2 regions of the Streptomyces sp. NBC_01515 genome follow, and region 1 is predicted to be linked to the other one. Evidence: riboswitches for the same ligand, from Rfam matches in the RefSeq annotation. Region 1 holds a riboswitch; the other holds the start of a gene.

Region 1 (3,404 bases):
ATGTCGACCAGACCGGTCGTCGGGTCCACGTGGTACGCGACCACGTTGAACTGCTTGCCGGAGAAGTTCAGCCGCATCCCGTGGGTCAGGTGGCCGCCGTGCGCCAGGTCCAGGCCGAGGATGGTGTCGCCGGGCTTGGCCAGCGCGAACAGCGCGGCCTGGTTCGCGGAGGCGCCCGAGTGCGGCTGCACGTTCGCGTACTCGGCGCCGAACAGCTCCTTGACCCGGTCGATCGCGATCTGCTCGGCCACGTCGACGTACTCGCAGCCGCCGTAGTAACGACGGCCCGGGTACCCCTCGGCGTACTTGTTGGTGAGGACCGAGCCCTGCGCCTCCATGACCGCGACCGGAGCGAAGTTCTCCGAGGCGATCATCTCCAGCGTGGACTGCTGCCGGCGCAGCTCGGCGTCGACGGCCGCGGCGATGTCCGGGTCGAGCTCGTGCAGGGGCGTGTTCAGAACAGACATCAGGTGTACGACTCCTCAGCCGGCGGAAAACGCGGTGTACTCGTCGGCGGAGAGCAGGTCGCCCGGCTCCTCCGCGACACGCACCTTGAAGAGCCAACCCCCCTCAAAGGGGGCCGAGTTCACCAGCGAAGGGTCGTTCACGACGTCCTCGTTGATCTCGGTGACCTCGCCGCCGACGGGCGAGTACAGGTCGGACACCGACTTCGTCGACTCCAGCTCACCGCAGGACTCGCCCGCGGTCACCGTGGAGCCGACGTCGGGGAGCTGGGCGTAGACGACATCGCCGAGCGCGTTGGCCGCGAACTCGGTGATGCCGACCGTCGAGACGCCGTCCTCGGCGACCGACAGCCACTCGTGCTCCTTGCTGTAGCGCAGCTGCTGGGGGTTGCTCATGGCCTGAATTCTCCTGTACGCGGGGGAGTGCTGATGAATGGGGGACTACGGAGGACATCGGCGGACAGGGGCGATCCGCCCCGGGTCACAGACGTGACGCTACGACGACTGTCACTTCTCGCGCTTGTAGAACGGCAGCGCCACGACTTCGTACGGCTCGTGACTGCCCCGGATGTCCACGCCGACACCGGCCGTGCCCGGCGCCGCGTGCGCGGCGTCGACGTAGGCCATGGCGATGGGCCTGCCCAGCGTGGGGGAGGGGGCGCCGGAGGTGACCTCGCCGATCACCTGGCCGTCGGCGACGACGGGGTACCCGGCGCGCGGGACCCGGCGGCCCTCGGCGACGAGCCCGACGAGGACGCGCGGCGGCTGCGAGGCGGCCCGCTCGGCGGCGGCCTCCAGGGCCGTACGCCCGACGAAGTCGCCGTCCTTCTCGAACTTCACGACCCGGCCGAGCCCGGCGTCGAAGGGGGTGAGGGAGGTCGACAACTCGTGCCCGTACAGCGGCATCCCGGCCTCCAGGCGCAGGGTGTCGCGGCAGGACAGGCCGCACGGGATCAGCCCGACCGGCGCCCCGGCCTCGGTCAGCGCGAGCCACAGCTTCTCCGCGTCACCGGGGGAGACGAACAGCTCGAAGCCGTCCTCGCCGGTGTACCCGGTGCGGGCGATCAGCGCGGGGACGCCCGCGACCGTGCCGGGCAGACCGGCGTAGTACTTCAGGCCGTCGAGGTCGGCGTCGGTGAGCGACTTGAGGATGCCGGGGGACTCGGGACCTTGGACGGCGAGCAGCGCGTACGCGTCACGGTCGTCGCGGACGACGGCGTCGAAGCCCGCGGCCCGCTCGGTGAGCGCGTCCAACACCACCTGCGCGTTGGAGGCGTTGGCGACCACCATGTAGGTAGAAGATGCAGCCTCGGTGTCCGCCAGCCGGTAGACGATCAGGTCGTCCAGGATGCCGCCGTCGGCCCGGCAGATCATGGTGTAGCGGGCGCGGCCCACGCCCACGGAGGCGATGTTGCCGACGAGTGCGTAGTTGAGGAGTGCGGCCGCGTCCGGTCCGGTGACCGTGATCTCGCCCATGTGGGAGAGGTCGAAGAGGCCGGCCTTCGTGCGGACGGCGAGGTGCTCGTCGCGCTCCGAGCCGTAGCGCAGCGGCATGTCCCAGCCGGCGAAGTCGGTCATCGTCGCACCGAGCGAGCGGTGCAGCGCGTCGAGCGCGGTGCGGCGCTTCTCAGGGGTGGCGGTACTGCTCATCGGTCGGTCTCCCAAGGCATGACGGCGAGGTCGTTCCTCCCCATCTGTCATCGGGACCTGAGAGGTTCGCCATGACCGCACGCGGAACATGGGTTGCACCTTGGGTGGGACCACCGTCGCCGGCGGTCCGCTTTTCAGATGTGCCTCGCCCGCGCGGTAACGGGGCCTGAGAGATTCAAGGGAGGGACTTGCTCCTTCGGCGCCCCGGCAACAGCTGGCTGGGGACTCTCCCGCGCGGATTCAAGCGGCCGGTATGCAGTTAGGCGGGCACATCATCGCACAGGCTTTGTAACAGGCCTGTGGCCGGACGCGAACGGAACCGCGAGGCACCGTGCATTACCTTCTCTTTACGTTCAGTGGGGAGAACCTTTCCTGACCCCGCAGGGAGGACGATCACGGTGACAAGGACCACGGTGTACGCCACGACCTCGGCCGTAGCGCTGCCCGAGCAGCCCTCGGCCCCGGCCAGGGAGGCATGCCCGGCCCGCCCGGTACCGACCGTCCGCGATCTCCGCGAGCGCGGCGGGCACAGCCCGTACGGACTCCGCTTCGGCCCCCGCGACCTGGTCGTGGTCACCGGCCTGCCCGGCAGCGGCAAGTCCACGCTGATGCGGCGCGCGGTGGCGGGCGGCGACGGCGTCCGCGTCGACAGCCAGGACACCCGGGACCGCTGGGACGCCCACATGGCCGGAGTCCTGCCCTACGCGGTCTACCGCCCCCTGGTCCGCCTCGCCCACTACGCCGGACTGCACCGCGCGCTGCGTTCCGCGTCCGGAGCCGTCGTGCACGACTGCGGTACGCAGACCTGGGTGCGCGGCTGGCTGGCCCGCGCCGCCGGGCGCCGGGGCGGCGCGCTGCACCTGGTGTTCCTCGACGTCAGCCCGGACACCGCGCTCGGCGGCCAGCGCGAGCGAGGGCGCGGGGTCTCGCGGTACGCGTTCCTGCGCCACCGCAGGGCCGCCGCCCGGCTCCTGCGCGCGGTGGAGCGCGGTGATCTGCCCCGGGGCGTCGACTCGGCGGTCCTCCTGGACCGGGACGCGGCGGACGTGCTGCGCCGGATCGACTTCGCGGACTGAGCCGCTAGCCTTTTCAGCCACAGCAGGGTTACAGCAGGCGGTTTCACCAGCAGGCGGTAGGTAGATGGACTTCCCGGCGGACTTCCCCGGTCAGGCGTACCCCCACCCGCATCCGCACGGCGGATGGCCGGGCAACGAGCTGGAGGAGGTGCTCTCCGCGTCCCTCGGCATGCCCTCGGCCGGCGGCCGGATCGTCGAGGTGCTCGGCCGCAGC
Region 2 (3,404 bases), 5.3 Mb from region 1:
GTTGGGCACGCGTGGTGGTCTCGTCGCAGGCGATGGACACCTGGTCGGCGTCCACGAGGTGCAGGTTGACGCCGTCCTCGCGAGCGGCGGCGACGACCTCGGCGGCCCGGCCCGGAACGCGGACGGTCAGCGTGTCGAAGTAACCACCATGCACGACCTCGACACCGCCGACGCGGAGGCCAGCCGCAAGGATCGTGGCGTACCGATGCGTCCGCCGAGCGATGCCCTTCAGCCCCTCGGGCCCGTGATAGACGGCGTACATGCCGGCCATCACCGCGAGCAGCACCTGGGCGGTACAGATGTTGCTGGTGGCCTTCTCACGGCGGATGTGCTGCTCGCGGGTCTGCAGGGCGAGGCGGTAGGCCCTGTTTCCGTCGGCGTCGACGGAGACGCCCACGAGCCGCCCGGGCAGGCTGCGCGCGAACTTCTCGTGCACGGCCATGTATCCGGCGTGCGGCCCGCCGAAGCCCATCGGCACCCCGAACCGCTGCGTCGTACCGACCGCGATGTCCGCCCCCAGCTCACCCGGCGACTTCAGCAACGTCAGCGCGAGCAGATCGGCGGCGACGGTGACGAGCGCACCGAGCGCGTGCGCCTGCTCGATCAGCGGCTTGATGTCGCGTACGGCACCGGAGGCGCCCGGGTACTGCACGAGCACGCCGTTGATCTCCCGCTCGGCGATCCCGGCAGGGATGCCCTCGCTGAGGTCGGCGACGACGACCTCGACACCGGCCGGCTCGGCACGGGTCTCGATCACGGCGATGGTCTGCGGCAACGCGTCCGCGTCGACCAGGAACAGACCCTTCTTGTTCTTCCCCATGCGCCGCGACAGGGCCACGGCCTCCGCGGCGGCCGTCCCCTCGTCGAGCAGGGAGGCGCCGGAGGTCGGCAGCCCGGTCAGATCGGCAACCATCGTCTGGAAATTAAGAAGGGCTTCGAGCCGCCCCTGGGAGATCTCCGGCTGATACGGCGTGTAGGCCGTGTACCAAGCCGGGTTCTCCATGACGTTGCGCAGGATCACGGGCGGGGTGAAGGTTCCGTAGTACCCGAGCCCGATCATGGAACCGAGGACCTCGTTGCGGTCCGCGAGGGAGCGCAACTCGGCCAGCACCTCGGCCTCGGTACGGGCGCCCGGCAGATCGAGAGCGTCAGCGTTCTTGATCACATCCGGGACCGCTGCGGCGGTCAGCTCGTCGAGGGAGCCGTATCCGACCTGCGCGAGCATCTTGGCCCGCGCCTCGTGGTCGGGCCCGATGTGGCGCTGCTCGAACGGGATGCCCTGTTCGAGCTCGGAGAGCGGAATGCGAGGAACGGTCATTAGGGAGGCCTCCTGGTCGGACACGACCTTCGAGGGCACCACGACAGCGGGGTGCCGGACGGCCTCCCCCTCTGTCATCTCAACCTGAGAGCTTCACCGGCCACCCGAAGGTCACCGGCTTTCACCGTCGGTGAGAGCGCAAGCCGTCGACACCGTCGACGACACGCGCCCTGCTTTCCAGAGTGACCTCGTCCGTGCGGTACGTGAGCCTGAGAGATTCCGGGGAGGATTTGCTCCTTCGGCGCCTCCGATGAAGTCTGGAGGACTCTCCCGCACGGGGTCAGCAGCCGTTCGCCAGCCTACCAGCGCGCGTTGAAGCCGAGCTTTCGAGTGGCCACCTTCCCCAATGTGCTCTTTTGTAGTGCTTACGGATGAGTTGCGACCAGGAGGAGGGCCCGTGCAGACCGATATCGATCCGCGCAACCTGATCGGCCGCAAGGCGTTCGACCGCACCGGCGCCAAGATCGGCACGATCGACGAGGTCTACCTCGACGACGCGACCGGCGAACCGGAGTGGGCGGCCATACGCACCGGCCTGTTCTCCAGGGACGCCTTCGTCCCCCTGGAGCCCAGCGAACTGATCGAAGGCACCCTCCACATCCCCTTCGACCGCTCCCTGATCAAGGACGCCCCCGACTTCGGAGTGGGCCGCCACCTCTCCCCCGACCAGGAACTCCAGCTTTACCACCACTACGGCCTCGACGTGGGCCCGCCTCCGTCAGTCCCGGACCACGACTTCGGCAAGCTGGCGGGGTCGGAGGACAACTGAGCGGGGTCGGCGGGCGGGGCCTTGCTGGGGCTTGGAGTCTCCGGGGGTGGTGACGGGGCGGGAGGGTCATCGACGCCCGACACCACCAAGGGTGTCGGCAGGTCAGGCATGACGTCGGCACACCCCGCGTCCGGTGGCAACGGCTCGGCCTGAGGAACGCCGAGGCTTGGCTCCGCCGACGACAACGGCTCGGCCGACCGATCGCCGGTTCCACGCGCCGCCAGCAGCAACGGCATTGCCATCGCCCCCGCCACCAAGCCCCCCACCCGTCGCGCCACCAACGGCAACGGCTCCGCCAACTCCAGCTCAGGATCATCGGTCCGGAACGTCCGCACCCGCCCCGGCCCCGAATCCTCAGGCGTCTCGAACCGCACGGTCACCCGCCCCAGCCCGCTCCCCTGCACCCACCCGTGCCCGAACCCGGCGTGGCGCACATCGTGCCCCGCGGGCCAGCGCCGCTCCACCGGCGCCGCCGGCTCCTCACCCCCCTCTTCGTCGGTGTGCTCCTCCTCAAGAAGATCGACCTGCTCCCCCGCCGCCTGCGCGAACAGGTCCTCCTGCGTGTAGTCGGCCAGCCCGGAGACCCCCACCCCGAGCAGCCGTACCCCGCCCGTCGTGTCGACAGAGTCCAGCAACCGGGCCGCCGCCTCCCGCACCACCCCCGGGTCGTCGGTGGGCCCGCGCAGCGTCTCGGACCGGGTCAGCGTCGAGAAGTCGTACCGCCGCACCTTCAGGACGATGGTCCGCCCCGACAGCCCGGCCGCCCGCAGCCGTCGCACGCACCGGTCGGCGAGCCGCTGCACCTCCAGGCCGACCCGGGTCCGGTCATGGATGTCCACGTCGTACGTGTCCTCGACCGACACCGACTTGGTCTCCCGCTCGGCCACCACGGGCCGCACGTCGTGCGCCAGCGCCATCGCGTACAGCGCGTGCCCGTGCGCCTTGCCCACCAGCCGTACGAGTTCGTCCTCGCCCGCCTCGGCGATCTCGTCGACCGTGGTGATCCCGGCCCGCCGCAGATGATCACCCGTCGCCGGTCCGACCCCCGGCAGCGTGCGCACCGACAACGGCCCCAGCAACGCCCGCTCGGTCCCGGGCTCGATCAGCACGAGCCCGTCCGGCTTGGCCCGCTCGGAAGCGATCTTCGCGATCATCTTCGAGGCGGCGAGTCCCACCGACCCCGTGAGCCCCGTGACCGCCCGTATGTCGGCCCGCAGCCGCTCCCCGGTCAGCCGCGCCGACTCCGCGTCCCGGGCCGCTCCCCCGGCCTCCAGGTCCACGAACGCCTCGTCCAGGCTCAGCGGCTCCACCAGCGGC

Evidence for each region. A riboswitch is a leader RNA that binds a small molecule or an ion and turns the genes downstream of it on or off. The one in region 1 is predicted to bind glycine.
Region 2: it holds a riboswitch for glycine, as region 1 does, so the genes downstream of both, gcvP (aminomethyl-transferring glycine dehydrogenase) here and gcvT (glycine cleavage system aminomethyltransferase GcvT) in region 1, are expected to answer to the same signal.

The regions. Positions count from the first base shown of each region.
Region 1 covers NZ_CP109416.1:7,762,936-7,766,339, forward strand. Annotated here, with positions in the region: gene glyA (serine hydroxymethyltransferase) at 1-467, opposite strand, end outside; gene gcvH (glycine cleavage system protein GcvH) at 483-860, opposite strand; gene gcvT (glycine cleavage system aminomethyltransferase GcvT) at 972-2,114, opposite strand; glycine riboswitch at 2,259-2,357, opposite strand; gene OG407_RS35225 (AAA family ATPase) at 2,507-3,190, shown strand; gene OG407_RS35230 (enhanced serine sensitivity protein SseB) at 3,255-3,404, shown strand, end outside.
Region 2 covers NZ_CP109416.1:2,474,719-2,478,122, forward strand. Annotated here, with positions in the region: gene gcvP (aminomethyl-transferring glycine dehydrogenase) at 1-1,318, opposite strand, end outside; glycine riboswitch at 1,506-1,601, opposite strand; gene OG407_RS10845 (PRC-barrel domain-containing protein) at 1,716-2,087, shown strand; gene OG407_RS10850 (DNA polymerase IV) at 2,009-3,404, opposite strand, start outside.